DNA from 2 places in the Ethanoligenens sp. genome. Region 2 is predicted to be linked to the other one. Evidence: riboswitches for the same ligand, from Rfam matches in the RefSeq annotation. Region 2 holds a riboswitch; the other holds the start of a gene.
The links. Region 2 has a riboswitch for FMN ahead of ABF463_RS08505 (ECF transporter S component). Riboswitches for the same ligand answer to the same signal wherever they lie in the genome.

Region 1 (3,158 bases), on a different contig from region 2:
TGGGCATACAAATCAGCCCTTTGCCGTGTACCGCCATAAAATTGACGTTTTCCGTTGTGGCGAATTCTGAGGCGCAAATCAAATCTCCTTCATTTTCCCGATTTTCATCATCTGTCGCTAAAATTATTTTTCCCTGACGCAAATCGTCAAACGCTTTTTCTATCGTACTAAACGCAAACACGCTGATTCCTCCTAAAATCCATATCGGGCAAGAAATTCCTTTGAGATACCGCTTCGTCCTCCCGGTGCGCAGAGCAGCTTTTCCACATACTTTCCAATGCAGTCGTTTTCCAGATTTACTGTGTTCCCGACGCGCTTTTTCCCAAGCGTGGTGTTTTGGGCCGTGTGCGGAATCACGGATACGCTGAAATCATTTTCTGACACGCCCGCAACAGTCAGACTGATGCCGTCGATAGCGATGGACCCTTTGTCGATTACATACCGCAGGATAGCGGGGGATGTGCGGACTGTGAACCAGATCGCGTTTTCATCTTTCCGCGCCTTACTGATGACCCCAGTTCCATCGATATGCCCTGCGACGATATGTCCGCCGATCCGTCCGTTCAGCGGCATGGCGCGTTCCAAATTGACCATGCCGCCGATATTCAGATTCAAAAGGTTGGAGCGTTCGACGGTTTCGTGCATCACATCGGCGGAAAAGGAATTTTCCACCAGAGAAACGACCGTCAAGCACACGCCGCTGACCGCGATACTGTCACCCTGTTTCAAATCGTCCAGAACCGCCGATGCGCTGACTGTTACAACAGCGGAATGCCCGCCTTTTCTAATTGAGAGTACGGTTCCCGTTTCTTCTATGATACCTGTGAACATGGAAGCACCTCGCTTTCCAGCAGAATGTCATCTCCCAAGTAGGTCACTTGCGGCGGAGCAAGCTTGAACGCTTGCTCCAGGCTTTTCACGCCGATTCCCTCCACAGGGGACTTCGCATCGGCGCCGCCAAACAGCTTCGGAGCAACATATGCCTGTACTTTGTTGACGATGCCGTTTTGCAATGCCGACCAGTTCAGCGCTCCACCGCCCTCTAGCAAAACGCTGTCGATTTCTTTCTCCCCCAATACAGCCATGAGTTTCCGCAGATCCACACGCTCATTTTTTGCTGGGAGCGTGAACACCTCGCACCCGGCATCCCTGTAGGGGCGCGCAAGGGTTTCATCCCGTAAGCAGGTGGCAAGAATAGTGGGAGCCTCTCCTGTCGTCTGCACGACCCGCGCGTTGGGTGGCGTCCGCAGCCGGGAATCGCAGACGATGCGGACGGGATTCCTGCCGTCCGGCAGATGGCACGTCAAAAGCGGGTCGTCCGCGAGAACCGTGCCGACACCGACCATGATACCGGAATACCGATGTCTGTCCCCTTGTACATGCCTGCGGGCGGTTTCGCCGATGATCCATTTTGATTGACCGGAATGCGTGGCGATCTTCCCGTCCATCGTCATCGCATACTTCATCACGACATAGGGCATCCGAGTCCGAATAAAGTGGAAGAATACCTCGTTCAGCGCGGTACAGGCTTCGCACAGCAAACCTTCCGTGATTTCAATCCCGTGTTGACGTAAAATCTGAATGCCTTTCCCGGCAACCAGTGGGTTCGGATCGACCGAGCCGACCACCACGCGCTGGATGCCGCTTTCCAGAATTGCATCCGTACACGGCGGCGTTTTCCCGTAATGGCAGCAAGGTTCCAAGGTCACATACAGCGTTGCACCATGAGGCGGTTCCGTGCAGCAAGCAAGCGCGTTCCGCTCCGCGTGCAATTCCCCGTACCGCTGATGATAGCCCGTGCCGATCACACGGCCATCTTTCACGACAACGGCTCCGACCATCGGATTCGGATTGACCCAACCGCATCCTCTTTGTGCGCATTCCAATGCCAGCTTCATGTAAGTTTCGTCAGACAATCGCAACACCCCTAAAATAAAAAAATTAACACCTGAAAACATTGGAAATGTCTTTCAGGTGTTAAAATTCAGGTGTATTGGAATGCCCTTAAAGCCATCAGGCACGGAGAAACCGGCTCTGACGGAATCATAAAGCACTGTCGAACGTTACTCCGGCATTACATATAATTTCAACACATCTTCTTCTATCCAGACTATACTGTCGGTTTTGGAGTTTCACCAAATCCTGACTTGAACATAATGTCAAGTCCTGCGCTTACGCGCTCGCGGACTATACCGCCGATCGGGAATTTCACCCTGCCCTGAAGACATTTGAACTTATTCAGTTGTTAATTCTTATCATACGCCGCTGCACAAAAAAAATCAAGCCTGTAATAAAGGCAAACAAAGCTTGGCTTGGCAAGCAATGACCGTGTGGCCACGGTCTGCTTGTTGAGGGCCGTCCCGCCCCCAAACCCCCGGGGCAAAATCCGCCTTGCGGCCGCTTTTGCGAACGCCCCGTACCCTGGGCGGCTGTGCATCCTTGCGGATGCCTAAAGGCGCATTGGCGCACCATGCATTGAAATCCGCCGTCATGACTGTCGGCTCCTTTCCAGCTCTCGCTGCCGGTCGGGCAGCTCCACGCGCAAAATCTTATCCACATTGCTCCGTACCGTCTGTAGCTCTGACTGGTCGTCTTTCAGGCGGCGGTATTCTTCGTACCGCGCTTTTTTCTGTTCCAGAAGCGTGGTATATTCCGCCTGCAACTGCGCCATCGTTGGAATTGTGCCGCCCCCCAAAGCGTCAAACGCCTGCTTGGCCTCCTGCCGCAAACGCAGTTCCTCCGTGTGCTGTGCCCGGAACGCCTTACTCCACCCGGACGTCTTGTACTGGTCAAAGATTTTTTTCGTCTTGCTGTAATCAACGATATGCTTTTTCAGCGTCCCGATCTCGGTCATACGGCCCTCCAGTTTTCGGACGCCGGAGGATGCACTCGACATATCTTCCGTGACTGCCGCCATGCGGTCAAGCAGACCGGCATAATCGGCGATCCCGTGTTCGGACAAATAGTTGAAGGTTTTCGCCGCCTGCTTGATATTAAAAATTTTCGCCCAGCGTTCGTAGCCGGGGCCTTTACCGGCGTCGATTTTTGCCTGAATGTCGATCAGCAAATTGATGTTTTCAGCAAAAAACCGTCGCGCTTTTTTCTGCATGGGCGTAGGTTTTTGTTTGCCCGCCAGACGCGCGGAAATCGCGTCCTCG
Region 2 (12,957 bases):
CTTCCGGCGTTCAGAAACATGTGCAAAATGTCGATTGGCTGCCTAACCGGACCGGTTATGGCGATACAACGGTGGATAACGCGATCAAGCAAGCCGTTATTAACGGTACAGCGGTAGCCGTCCCACTTTACTTTGATGACAATTATTACAATAGCGGCACCTACAGTTATTATTATAACGGCGGCAACAGCTCCAACCACGAAATCGACGTGGTTGGCTGGGACGATAACTATCCCGCATCCAATTTTTCGGGGAAATCCGGCGGTACACCGGCATACAACGGCGCGTTCCTCTGCAAAAACAGCTGGGGCACAGGCTGGGGCGACAAAGGGTATTTTTATATTTCCTATTGTGATACTGTCTTTGGTGAAGACGGCAGCACGGTGTATGACGATGCGGAGTCCACTGGCAACTACAGTGAAATCTATCAATATGACCCGCTGGGGTTCACAGCCGCTACAGAGGGCAGTTCCGGAATCCAGTGGATGGCCAATGTGTTTAAGGCGAATGACAACAATTCGCTTACCGCCGTCAGTTTCTATACACTGGCACCGTCGGCCGGTTACAAGGTCTATGTGATCCCGCAATATACCGGTTCCTTGAGCAGCAACACCCGAAAACTGGTCGCCTCCGGTACGGAATCAGAGGCGGGATACCACACAGCCGAACTTTCCTCTTCAATCGCGCTGAAACAAGGCAGTACCTTTGCGGTGGAGGTGCAGTTCACCGCGCAGGGTGTGCAAATTCCGCTTGAGGCTCCCGTGAAAGGCTATTCCAGCAAAGCGACCGCGTCCGCCGGACAGAGTTTTGTCTCGTATGACGGAAACGGCTGGACAGATACGACGCAAGCGTTTGGCAGCAATTTAAATGCCAACGTCTGTGTAAAAGCGTTTACCACTGCGCCCGATTCACCTGATTCTACTGACAATAGTTCAAGCAGCCAACCATCTGGAAGCAGCTCGTCCGATTCGGCAGGCACCGTGAAAACTCCCCCTGTACTTTCTCCTCAAATGAATCTCGAAAGTCCGGACAGCTCTACACAATACGGCAATGTGACGGTGGCCGGCTGGGCGCTGAATAGCGCGGGCGTGAGCCGCGTCGATGTGTACATTGACAAAGGCACAGCAAATCAAAAGTTGTATTCCACATTGGTTAACCTGCCCCGTGCCGATGTCAAAACCATTGTAGACCCTGATGGGCACTATATAGGCAGCAGTAACAGCGGGTTCAACCTAAGCATACCAGCCGCGGATTTTGCGGCGGGACAGCATACCGTGAGTGCAGAGGCCATCGGCAGCGACGGTACAGTGCAATGGACGGTGCGTTCGTTTACGGCGGGACCGGCTTCGGCCAGCAGTCTAGACAGCCCTGCAACAGCCATGTGCTCCGGCAATGTGACGATATCCGGCTGGGCGCTCAACCACGCGGGGATGAACCGGGTGGATGTATATATCGATCTTGGCACCGCGTCACAGAAATTCTTTTCCACTTTGGTGAACGGGAACCGGGCGGATGTCAAAACCATTGTAGACCCTGACGGGCACTATATAGGCAGCAGCAACAGTGGGTTCAACCTGATGATCCCCGCCGCTGCTCTACCCGCGGGACAGCATACATTGAATGCAGCGGCTATCGGCAATGACGGCACAGTGCAATGGATGGTGCGTTCGTTCACGGTGGGTCCCACTTCGGTCAGTAGTCTGGACAGCCCCGCCGCAGCCACGTGCTCTGGCGATGTGAAGGTATCCGGCTGGGCGCTCAATCACGCGGGGATGAACCGGGTGGATGTGTATGTCGATCTTGGTACTGCGTCACAGAAATTCTTTTCCACATTGGTGAACGGGAGCCGGGCGGATGTCAAAACCATTGTAGACCCTGACGGGCAGTACATAGGCAGCAGCAACAGTGGATTTAACCTGATGATTCCCGCCGCTGCTCTACCCGCGGGACAGCATACATTGAATGCAGCGGCTATCGGCAACGACGGTACAGTGCAATGGATGGTGCGTTCGTTTACGGTGGGTCCGGATTCGGTCTGTAGTCTGGATAGCCCCGCCGCAGCCATGTGCTCTGGCAATGTGGAGGTATCCGGTTGGGCGCTGAACCACGCAGGAATGAATCGGGTGGACGTATATGTCGATCTTGGCACCACGTCACAGAAATTCTTTTCCACATCGGTCAACGGGAGCCGGGCGGATGTCAAAACCATTGTGGATCCTGACGGGCAGTATATAGGCAGCAGCAACAGTGGATTCAGCCTGACGATTCCCGTCGCCGCTCTTTCTGCGGGGCAGCATACGCTGAATGTGGCGGCTATCGGCAACGACGGTACAGTGCAATGGATGGTGCGCAGCTTCGGAGTCTGAGACTGCGGACACAGAGGTTTCTTTATATAAAACAGTAAAGAGGACGGGTTTCCGTCCTCTTTTTGTGCCCTATGCAGCCTGTTTTTGTGGAAAGCGCTATAGCATCGGATTGCATTCGGCAGATGTCTGTTGTAAAATAAGAGCACTGGCTATGCGGTCGGCCCGGTTTTTGGGTTGTGCGTATCGGTTCGCTGCCAAAAAGGAAAGGGTGGGTGCGGCTTGGAATGTCTATATCTGGTGATTCCCTGTTACAATGAGGAGGCGGTTCTCCCCGAGACCGGCAAACGGTTGACCGAGAAGCTCCATACACTGATTCGGGATGGGAAGGTGTCTGGCCAAAGCCGGATTGCCTTTGTGGATGACGGCTCCAAAGACCGTACATGGGCACTGATCGAGGAACTGCATGCACACGACGGACTTGTACAGGGAATCCGCCTTTCACGGAACGAAGGCCATCAGAACGCGTTGCTCGCGGGCCTGATGACCGTAAAAGATCAAGCAGATATTACCGTGACGCTGGATGCCGATCTACAGGACGACATCGACGCGATCGACGGGTTTCTGGAAAAACGCGGCGAAGGCTGCGATGTCGTATATGGTGTACGGAACTCGCGTGCCAGCGACACGGTTTTCAAGCGGAAAACAGCGGTCTGTTTCTACCGCCTGATGCAAACGCTGGGGGTGGATATCGTTTATAACCACGCGGATTATCGGTTGATGAGCCGGCGCGCGGTGGAAGCATTGTCCCGCTTCCGCGAAGTGAACCTATTCCTGCGCGGGATCGTGCCGCTGATCGGCTTTCGCAGCGACACGGTGCCCTATGAGCGGCACGAACGTTTCGCGGGTCAGTCCAAATATCCGCTCCACAAGATGTTGGCATTCGCCTGGGAGGGGGTTACCTCGTTCAGTGTGAAGCCCATTCGTCTGATTGCGGCCACCGGTGCAATCATTTTTTCAGTCAGCATCCTCATGCTGCTGTATTTTCTGTTTTTGTTTTTGCAAGGCAAGACAGTCGCAGGATGGACAAGCATTGTGATATCCATTTGGGCGATTGGCGGACTTCAAATCTTGAGCACCGGTATCATCGGTGAATATATTGGCAAGATCTATCTGGAGGCCAAAGGCCGGCCTCAATATTTGATCGACCAGTATTTGCAATAGGCCTTTTCAGAACGTATTAGGTCTGCGGTGGCTGTTCGCGCGCGAGTGCGCCGCCCACGGCGTCGATATCGCCCGTCATTAAAGCGACGGTGGCGCGGTAGATAGTGCCGGGATCGCGCAGAAACTGTTGCTTCACAGATTCCGCCTGTGCACAGTCGGGCACGAGCAGTGAAAGGGAGAGCAGGGTGTCCGTTCCGTCCAGCACGGCGCAGCGCACGGTGAACCCGGCGCCGTTGGGCGTGATTTCCACTTTGTTTTCCGCTTCACGTTTTTGGCGCGCAAGCAGGCGGATGCCGGCCTTCACAGCCTTTTCCCGAACGGAAAAGGGCAGGCGGCGCTCAAACATATCTGCTGTACCGGCGCCCAGCTGTGTGACCTTGTACGATTTTTCGCCGTCTTTTTCCACCAGGTCAATATGTCCGGAAAGCAGCAGCGCGTGGAGCGCATCCGCCAGCGTGAAATAATTGACTAGGCCGTCGTGCTGAAGTGCTTCGGCCAACGTCTGGAGCGGGAGGGGCTCCCGCATATTCTTTAATAGGTAACAGATAAGGATTTTGACGTCGCCCGCATCCCGCAGACCGCCGGGCTCTACCCCGCCGTCGAACGCACTGTTTGCCACAATCATCCCTCCGTTTTTAAAAGCCATGCCGCACTGGAATCGCGCAGAATCTGTTTGCGCAGAGACCGGCTGCGATACCTATCCTAACTGTACCATAAAAGGTGAAAAATAAAAAGCCCCGCACGGGTACGGCGTATGAAAAAATCCTGGGCGGCGGTGTGTAACCCTTGTCACCCCGTGCTTTGTGTGCTATAATAACACAAAATGAAATGTCTTTGGGGCGGAGTGTAATTCTCCAACCGGCGGTAATGCGGCTTTATGCCGACGAGTCCGCGAGCAGTTTTGTTGACACGGTGTGATTCCGTGACCGACGGTATAGTCCGGATGAAAAAAGACGCATATCCTGCAACATTGCCCCGGGTATTTTTATATCCCGGGGCTTTTTGTTTTCCAGCGTGCCCCATGACCAAAAAGGAGTATTATTATGTACACACAACAGCAAAAAACAAAGCGCATGGTTATCCTGGGGATGCTGACTGCTATTTCCATCATTCTGTATTTTATTGAGATTCCATTTTTCTCCGGGCCGCTCAAATTGGACTTCAGCGACCTTCCAGCTGCGGTCGCCGCAGTCCTGTTTGGACCGGTCGCGGGTGTCGTTATTGAACTGCTCAAAAATATCATCAACCTGTTTGTCAAGGATTGGGGAACAACCATGGGCTTTGGCGCTTTGCTCAATTTTATTGTGGGCGTTGCGCTCGTGGTGCCGCTTTCGGTGGTGACGCGCGGTTTGCTGAAACGTAAAGGAACCCGGATGGTTTCGATACTGTTGGGCGGGCTTGTCGGATTGGTCGCCATGGTGGGCGCCGGTGCTTTGGCAAACTATTTAATTGACCCCTCGTATATGCGGCTGGTCTATCATATCCCCAACGCGCAGATTCCCGGAATGATGGCGGTTTTCATTGGCTGGGCCACACTTTTAAACATTGTCAAGTCGGTTTTGACAACGGTCTTGTTGGGCTTAGTGATGGCGGCCCTCAGCAGAAATGAGAATGCGTTGAAGGTTTGATTCCTTTTCCGCGGCATACGTTGCATTTTTCACATCCTGTGGTATAGTGGTAGTATGTAGGATAGATGAATCGAATCCCGCAGTACATAAAATGAAGGGACACGGCAGGACAACGGTCGCGGCGATTTTTGTTTTCCGATACCATTGGCAGCCTTGGGGTGTAATCAGCGTGTTTGAACACCATCAAGCCGCAATTAGAGCGGCAACAAAAGAATTGTCTGCATGGGACGAAGTGCTCGGCGTTATCATTTATGGATCGGTTGCACATGGCTTTGCTCTGGAGAATTCCGATGTGGATATTAAGATTGTTTGCACCGAAGCGTTTTTCTCGGCAAAGGAGCGTGCGGGGAATATCGGGTATTTTGACCGCGGCGCCACCCACTATGAGGGCGGTTATGTGGACGGTGAGTTCACTACACTGGCGCGTATTGAACGGGTGGCCGCCGATGGAACGGAGCCGGCGCGTTACGATTTTCAAGATGCCATTGTCACCTTTGACCGTTTGGGCGGGCTGGAAAAGTTGGTGCGGCAGGCGGCCCGCTATCCGGTGGAACAAAAGCACAGCAAACTGCTTCGCTTCTATGCACAGTTTTCTGCGTGGAAATTGCATTATTATGAGGCGCTGCGGCGGGACAACCGCTATCTGGCACATCTTTCCGCACTGCAATTTGCATTATATGCCGGGCGGTTGTTTTTAGCGCACAATGAGACATTGTTCCCGTGGCACAAATGGTTTTTGCAGGTGCTTTCAAGTGTGCCCCAGAAACCTGCCGGTTTGATGCGCTGTATGAACACTCTGATTGATCAGAAGCGTGCGGAAGACATCGAGCGGCTTTATAATATGGTGTCGGATTTTACCGATTGGCCGCGCGATCTTGACCAAAACCAGCAGCTTTTGCGGGATATCCATACCGGGCGCATGGAGGACTTCCCTTTTGCCTCGGATTGACAGAAACAGCGCAAGTGAGGTGTGTGGGTCTGTCGGGTTAAAGCGAGTAAGAGCCTATTTTTATGGCGACAGCATCATAAAAATAGGCTCTTTTTGTGCTATAATAAAGCGCATATAGAAAAAGAAGCATGCGCGGTGTAAATTGCGGAGGTGCGCATACAAGTAAAAGTTGTTGTTTGTCAAACCTACAGAAGAGAAAACGGGGAGAAACAAGTGAAGGTAAAAATATGTGGTGTGTTGTTTGCCTGTCTGGGTATTGCGGCCGTAGTCGTTTTATTCTATCATGGAACACTGTATCATATAAGAAGCATAAACGGGTCTTTTACGGTTTCGTCAAATGGAGTTGCCCAAATTGACACGATTGATGATGCAAACGGAATTGTAGCGATTTCAGGATGGGCAATCAATAAAGGAACGGTTTATAAAGGGTATAATTGGATTGCCGGGGCATTCCAAAACGTATATGTCAATAATACGCTGGTTTTAAAGGATAATGGCGGACATATTTATGCATTACATACACTTTCGGTCGTGAGACCAGATATCAACGCAGCAATGAACGATGGTATCAATTATGGACCCTGCGGCGTATACGCGAAAGCAAGAAAGGCCGCATTGAAAAAAGGGATTTCCTATCAAGTAGGCATATTGATGATTGATCGAAGCGGGAGAAAGTCTATTATTTATTCAGAAAAGGAACTCAAGGTATGAATTTGCGTAAATATTTTGTTGCAAAGATTAAAAAAATAGATGTTCAGTATATTACGCAATACATACCGATTGCTCTGTATTCTGTTTTGCTTTTTTTGATTGTTTATCAGGCTATCCCGGTTTATGATGACATTACGCGTTTGGGCATTTTGAACCAAAATCATGGGGTGCGAGGCGCGTTGGACAATTATTACCACACGTGGGGGGGGCGACTGTTTCCTACTTTGGTTTGGCTGCTTTCCTATAAGGTCCGTTTGTTGATGTGGAAGATTTTAAACGTTGCATGTTTTGCGGTATTAATGCTCATGTTGTCGAGAATAAGTCAAATGGGGACGATTGGCCGCAGAAATGAAACACTTGTTAAAAATATGATTGGGTGTGCGCTGTTTTTTCTGATTCCGCTTTCCACGATGCTTGGGTCTGTTGTTTGGATAACGGGTTCTTTTTATTATTTTTGGGCCGGTACAAGCCTGCTGATCGCACTGATTCCTTTTTTTAACCTCGTTTTTGCACGGGAAACGAAAAATCCGCTTTATATCCTTTATGTTGTTTGCGCACTGTATGCCTGTTATTGTGAACAGACGGCCGTTATCCTGATTTTTTCAGGAGTGGTTGCCCTAGTGTTCCTTGTGCGGAGGCGTTTCAAGTCGTCGCTGCTGTCGAATTTGATGTTTGGCGGCTATTACCTTATCATCGCGGTAAATGCTTTAATTTGTCTGACGGCACCCGGGTCAAAAGGGCGTGTGGCCAATGAAACATTATTCTGGTTTCCGGATTATGATATGCTGTCTATTCCGGATAAGTTGTTCAGAGGGCTTTGCCTGACGGCAAACTACTTTTTAAACACGTCGGTCTGGACCATTTTGCTCATTAGCATATTGGTCATCCTCCTTTACAGGAAAAAGTTCCAAAGCAAAGGTGCAACGATCTTTGCGGCTTTGCCGCTGTTGATGCTATTGATAAATTTGCTCCCGCTTGATACACTTTTATCCCGTATGGTGGATCCATCCTTCAAACTGGCGGCAACAGTGCAAAAATATTTGACCAATTTTTCAATTTTTGATTATACGGCGGTGTATTCAAAAAAATCGTATATCGGTATTGTTGCGGCAGTTGCCATGTTGTTGCTTTTAGCTTATTTGATTTACACATCATTTGACAATAAACGGCAGGGGTTGTTTTGTCTGTTCCTTCTTTTTTCATCCATTGATTCGGGGCTAATGATGGGATTCTCACCTACGATCTATGCCTCCGGCAACCGTGTGTTTTTTATTTCGGATTTGATGATGCTTGTAGTCGCTATGTGTTTGGTGCACGAATTTTTTGTTAAAGTTCGAACAAACCGTATTTTTACCATTATGTGCGTTGGGCTTGTCACAATTTCGGGATTGGTGTGGCTTGCCTATTTTACACAGATCAAAGACATTATCTACCATTGATATAAGATGCGATGCCTCATGTTGCCGCCAAGATACCGGTTGCAACATGGGGCCAAAAGATCATCTTTCCGAATAAGCCAGCGCTGCTGCGGGGAACGGTTGGAGGGCGCGCTTTAAGATGCCCTGCACATAGGCAATCAGCATCCCATAGTTGGTTACATCCACCCCGTGTGCGTTGGCATACCGGATGCGGTACTGCATTTCTCGACGGGTGAGCATACAGCCGCCGCAGTGGACTACGACTGCGTATTGTTCAATATCACGCGGAAAATCCAGACCTGATGTCCAGTCGAATGCGACCTCTCCCCCGACCAACTGCCGTATCCAGCGCGGAATCTTGACAGTGCCGATGTCATCCGACTGCCGGTGGTGGGTGCAGCCCTCCGCAATCAGCACGCGGTCGCCCGGGCGGAGGGAGGCAATACGGCGCACCCCTTTGGTCAGCGCTGTGAGGTCGCCTTTCTGCCTTGCAAACAGGATGGAAAACGAGGTGAGCGGAATCTCCGGCGGCGTGTCGGCGGATACTTTTAGAAATGCCTGCGAGTCGGTAATGACAACCGCCGGTTTTTGCCGCAGGTTTTCGAGCGTGTAGCGCAGTTCCTGTTCTTTGGTTACCACCGCGATAGCGTCGCGTTCCAAGATGTCGCGGATGGTCTGTTGTTGGGGCAGGATCAGACGCCCTTTCGGCGCGGCTTTGTCGATGGGCGTCACCAGAACAGCGGTCTGCCCCTCCTGCACCAGCCCGCTGGTCAATCCCAGCTCCTCGGTGTCCGGCGCGGCGGTCTGTGCAAGCAGTTCCCGCAAGGCGGATATTCCCTCCCCTGTCCGGGCGCTCGCCGTGGCGACTGGTGCGGCGGTTTTGGCCTGCAAGGCATCGTGCTCTTCCGCACTGACCGGATGTAAGTCGCACTTGTTGAGTACGACTACAAACGGTACACGCCGCTGCCGCAGTTCCTCAATGAATGCGGTTTCAAATGTTCCTACGCCCTGTGCCGCATTTACCACAACCACAGCCAGATCGGTGCGGCGCAGTTCCTCATAAGCTTTTTCTACCCGCAGACTGCCCAATTCACCGGTGTCGTCGAGTCCGGCGGTATCGGTCAGCAGCACAGGTCCCAGCGGCAGAATCTCCATCGTTTTGTGGACGGGGTCGGTCGTGGTGCCTGGTACGTCGGACGTGACTGCGACCGGCTGCCCGGCGATTGCGTTGAGCAGCGAGGATTTGCCCGCGTTGCGCCTCCCGAAAAAGGCGATGTGCGTGCGGTTGGCGACAGGTGTGGTGTCCATAGGGACTCCTTTCGGGTTTGTGGTTTATTGTAAGCTTTTGATATAAGACACCGGTACATCCATGCGGGCGGCTGTTTCTTTAATGGAAAGTCCGCTGTTCAAGAAGCGTTGTACTACGATTGCCATATTTTCTCCGACTTCAAGGATGTGCTCATCCAAATCGTAAAAGCGGATGACGCGTTGTCCCCACGCGTGTTCCAAAAGCGGATGCACATATCGAATGTTTGGGAATCCGCTTAATTTGGCGGAAAAAGTATCCATATCATCTTCTTCAAAATACAGTTCACACGCATTGTTGCCAAAGACGATTTCGTCCGCGGATTTGCGGAGAAAAGATTTCCAAGTGTCTGCGGTTTGCAGGGCGATGCCGCCGGTCAATGTGACGTTGGCTCCAAAGTCCGCGATGACTTCCAAGCCCAGCACATCGTGGTAAAACTGTTTTGCCCGTTCCATATCGTGAACGGCAAGGAGTGTGCAGGCGTATTCCATACAGGCCTCCTGTCTGACGAGTTGTGCCTGCCCGTTTCAGGCTGAGCAGGTATGGTTTGATGGAAGTTTGCCTGAATTTAAAACCGAATGGTGTCCGCCCGGGTCATGGCGCGGGGATCAAGGATGCGGTCAATTTGCTCCGGAGTGAAGCGTCCATCCTCTCGGAGTGCCTGCCGGACGGTCTTGCCGGTTTGCAGGCAGTCTTTGGCGATGCGAGAGGCCGCGTCATAGCCAATGTGGTCGATGAGCACCGCCGCCAATGATGGGCTTTGCTCCGCCAGTGCCGCACAGCGCGCGCGGTTTGGCTCCATGCCGGCAATGCATTTCTCTAAAAGCAACTTTACGGACTGCCGCATCAAATCCAACATTTCCAGTAGATTTTTTGCAATCAACGGCAAAAACGCATTCAGTTCGAGGTTGCCCGCCTGCGCCGCCAGTGTGATGGCCATATCATCCGCCATGATTTGATAGGCAGCCTGCGTGACCGCTTCCGGGATGACCGGATTTACTTTGCCGGGCATAATGGAAGAACCCGCTTGCAGCGCGGGCAGGTGAATTTCCCCGAACCCCGCGCGCGGGCCGGAAGATAATAGCCGCAGGTCGCCCGCAATCTTGGCGAGATTGACCGCCGCCGCCTTGAGCAGACCGGATACTTCTACGAACACATCACAGTTTTGGGTGGGGTCGATGGGGTCTTCCGCACGCGCAAGCCCCAGCCCTGTCAGTTCCCGCAAATGTTCCGCCGCCGCAAACGTGTAAGCGCGCGGGGCGTTCAGACCCGTGCCGACCGCCGTACCGCCCAAATTGATCTGCCGCAGGCGTTCCTCCGCTTTGTAAAGCCGCCAGCGGTCGCGCGCCACGGCTTGCGCCCATGCCCCGCACTCCTGCCCCAATGTGATGGGCACCGCGTCCTGCAGCTCCGTGCGCCCGATTTTCAGCACGTCCGCAAAGGCCTCCTCTTTTTCCTGCAAGGCCGTCTGCAAGTTTGCAAACGCCTGGCTCACCGGTTTGAGCAGCCGGATAGCCGCCACACGCACGGCGGTTGGAAAAACATCGTTGGTGGACTGGGAGCGGTTCACATCGTCGATGGGATGCACCAGTGTGTAATCGCCCTTTTTGCCGCCCAACAGCTCAATGGCGCGGTTGGCAATGACCTCATTGAGGTTCATGTTGGCGGATGTTCCCGCGCCGCCCTGCAACGCGTCGGTGAGGAACTGATCGGCCAGTTCACCGGATGCGATTTCTGCGCAGGCACTGACAATGGCAGTTACCTTTTCCCGGGCAATCAGACCCGCGTCCCCGTTGGCCAGCGCCGCCGCCTGCTTGACGGCTGCCAGCGCCCGGATCAGTTCGGGGTGCAGGCGCTGCCCGGATAACGGAAAATTTTCTATAGCACGTACCGTGTGGATTCCGTAATAGGCAGTGTCGTCCAACCGGCGTTCACCCAGCAGGTCCTGCTCTGTCCTCATATGCGGTTCACCCTCCTTGTACGGTCTATATGGTCGCCGCGTGAAAAGTCCGGCGTGAAGCCGGCCGACGCAATGCGCCGCGACAGACATTGCAGGCATTCCGCCGCCTCCTCACCGGTGCAAATTTTATTGTCATACAGCATATACTCTTTGCGGTGTGTGACCGGTGACAGGTTGGGCATGACCACGTTCGCCCCGGCTTTCAGCCCCTTTTCGCGCCCCAGCGGGTCAACAGTGCCAAGTGCGGTGGTGGCGGGCAGCAAGACCTTCGGCAGCATCAGCCGCAGGAAAGAGAGCAGGACGAGTGTAAAATCCGCCGAGGGGGTTTCCATGCCGGCAAAGCGGGTGTCGTGGTGCGGCACGAACGGCCCAATCCCGACCATATGCGGCTGAAGATCCCGCAGGAACAAAAAGTCTTCCGCCAGCGTTTCATCAGTCTGCCCGGGCGACTGCACCATGAAACCTGCTCCCACCTGATAGCCGATGTCTTTGAGGTCATATAGGCACCGCCTGCGGTGTTCAGCGGACATGGACGCGGGATGCAGCGAGCGGTAGTGCGCATTGTCTGCCGTTTCGTGCCGCAGCAGATAGCGGTCGGCGCCCGCTTCAAAATAGCGCTGGTAGCTATCGCGTTCTTTTTCGCCGATGGACAGTGTGACGGCGCAATCTGGATGCCGCTCCTTGATGCCGGAAACGATCGAGCAGATGCGGTCGTCGGTATACCACGGGTCTTCTCCGCCTTGCAGGACGAAGGTGCGGAAACCCAGCGCGCGGCCCTTGTCTGCACAGGCCCATATTTCCGCCTCTGTCAGCCGATAACGTGCGGCCTTGGTATTGCCCGCGCGGATGCCGCAGTAATAGCAGTCGTTTTTGCAGTAACTGGTAAACTCGATTAGCCCCCGAAAATAGACGGTGTCCCCGTAATAGGGACGCCGGGCAGTATCGGCGGCGGCAAAGAGCGCCTGCCGGTCTTCCTGCGGCAGATGGCGCGCCGCCGCGATGAGCGCGGCAAGTGCCGGTTTATCGCCGTTGCACACGATTTTTACAACATCGGCTGCTTGCAGCATAAGGGGGCCCTCCATAGGATTGAGCCGCATGGCGGCATGGCGTTTCATTGCCCTTGATTATAGCATTTTGTCTCCGAAAAGTATAGGCGGGAAAGCGCTCGCCCGTCTCCCCCATTTTTAGACAGTGCGGCGGGCACTGCGCCTGTTGCCCGGAGTGAGAAGGCGGTCGGCGGGCGCTTTGACAAGAGCAGGGCACGCGCCTATAATGAAGATGTCCAAAGATTGTCACGGCGGGACGGCGGCTGCCGTTCTATAAAATTCAAGTGCAGAGGATGGAAAGTCATGAGCCAGACTGTATATGTGACCGGGCACCGTAACCCGGATACCGACTCTATTTGTTCGTCTATAGGATATGCCGCGCTCAAGCGGGCGCTGGGGGTGGACGCCACAC

Region 1: linked by a shared signal. The riboswitch ahead of ribD (bifunctional diaminohydroxyphosphoribosylaminopyrimidine deaminase/5-amino-6-(5-phosphoribosylamino)uracil reductase RibD) and the one ahead of ABF463_RS08505 (ECF transporter S component) in region 2 are both predicted to bind FMN.

The regions. Positions count from the first base shown of each region.
Region 1 covers NZ_JBDNLG010000082.1:7,406-10,563, reverse strand. Annotated here, with positions in the region: gene ABF463_RS11365 (bifunctional 3,4-dihydroxy-2-butanone-4-phosphate synthase/GTP cyclohydrolase II) at 1-181, opposite strand, end outside; gene ABF463_RS11360 (riboflavin synthase) at 193-831, opposite strand; gene ribD (bifunctional diaminohydroxyphosphoribosylaminopyrimidine deaminase/5-amino-6-(5-phosphoribosylamino)uracil reductase RibD) at 813-1,916, opposite strand; FMN riboswitch at 2,090-2,230, opposite strand; gene ABF463_RS11350 (hypothetical protein) at 2,280-2,492, opposite strand; gene ABF463_RS11345 (relaxase/mobilization nuclease domain-containing protein) at 2,489-3,158, opposite strand, start outside.
Region 2 covers NZ_JBDNLG010000047.1:4,296-17,252, reverse strand. Annotated here, with positions in the region: gene ABF463_RS08520 (lectin like domain-containing protein) at 1-2,366, shown strand, start outside; gene ABF463_RS08515 (glycosyltransferase family 2 protein) at 2,586-3,527, shown strand; gene ABF463_RS08510 (DUF4364 family protein) at 3,544-4,146, opposite strand; FMN riboswitch at 4,354-4,486, shown strand; gene ABF463_RS08505 (ECF transporter S component) at 4,571-5,155, shown strand; gene ABF463_RS08500 (nucleotidyltransferase domain-containing protein) at 5,325-6,104, shown strand; gene ABF463_RS08495 (hypothetical protein) at 6,318-6,815, shown strand; gene ABF463_RS08490 (DUF6056 family protein) at 6,812-8,254, shown strand; gene hydF ([FeFe] hydrogenase H-cluster maturation GTPase HydF) at 8,315-9,541, opposite strand; gene ABF463_RS08480 (VOC family protein) at 9,566-10,030, opposite strand; gene ABF463_RS08475 (aspartate ammonia-lyase) at 10,108-11,499, opposite strand; gene hydE ([FeFe] hydrogenase H-cluster radical SAM maturase HydE) at 11,496-12,566, opposite strand; gene ABF463_RS08465 (putative manganese-dependent inorganic diphosphatase) at 12,849-12,957, shown strand, end outside.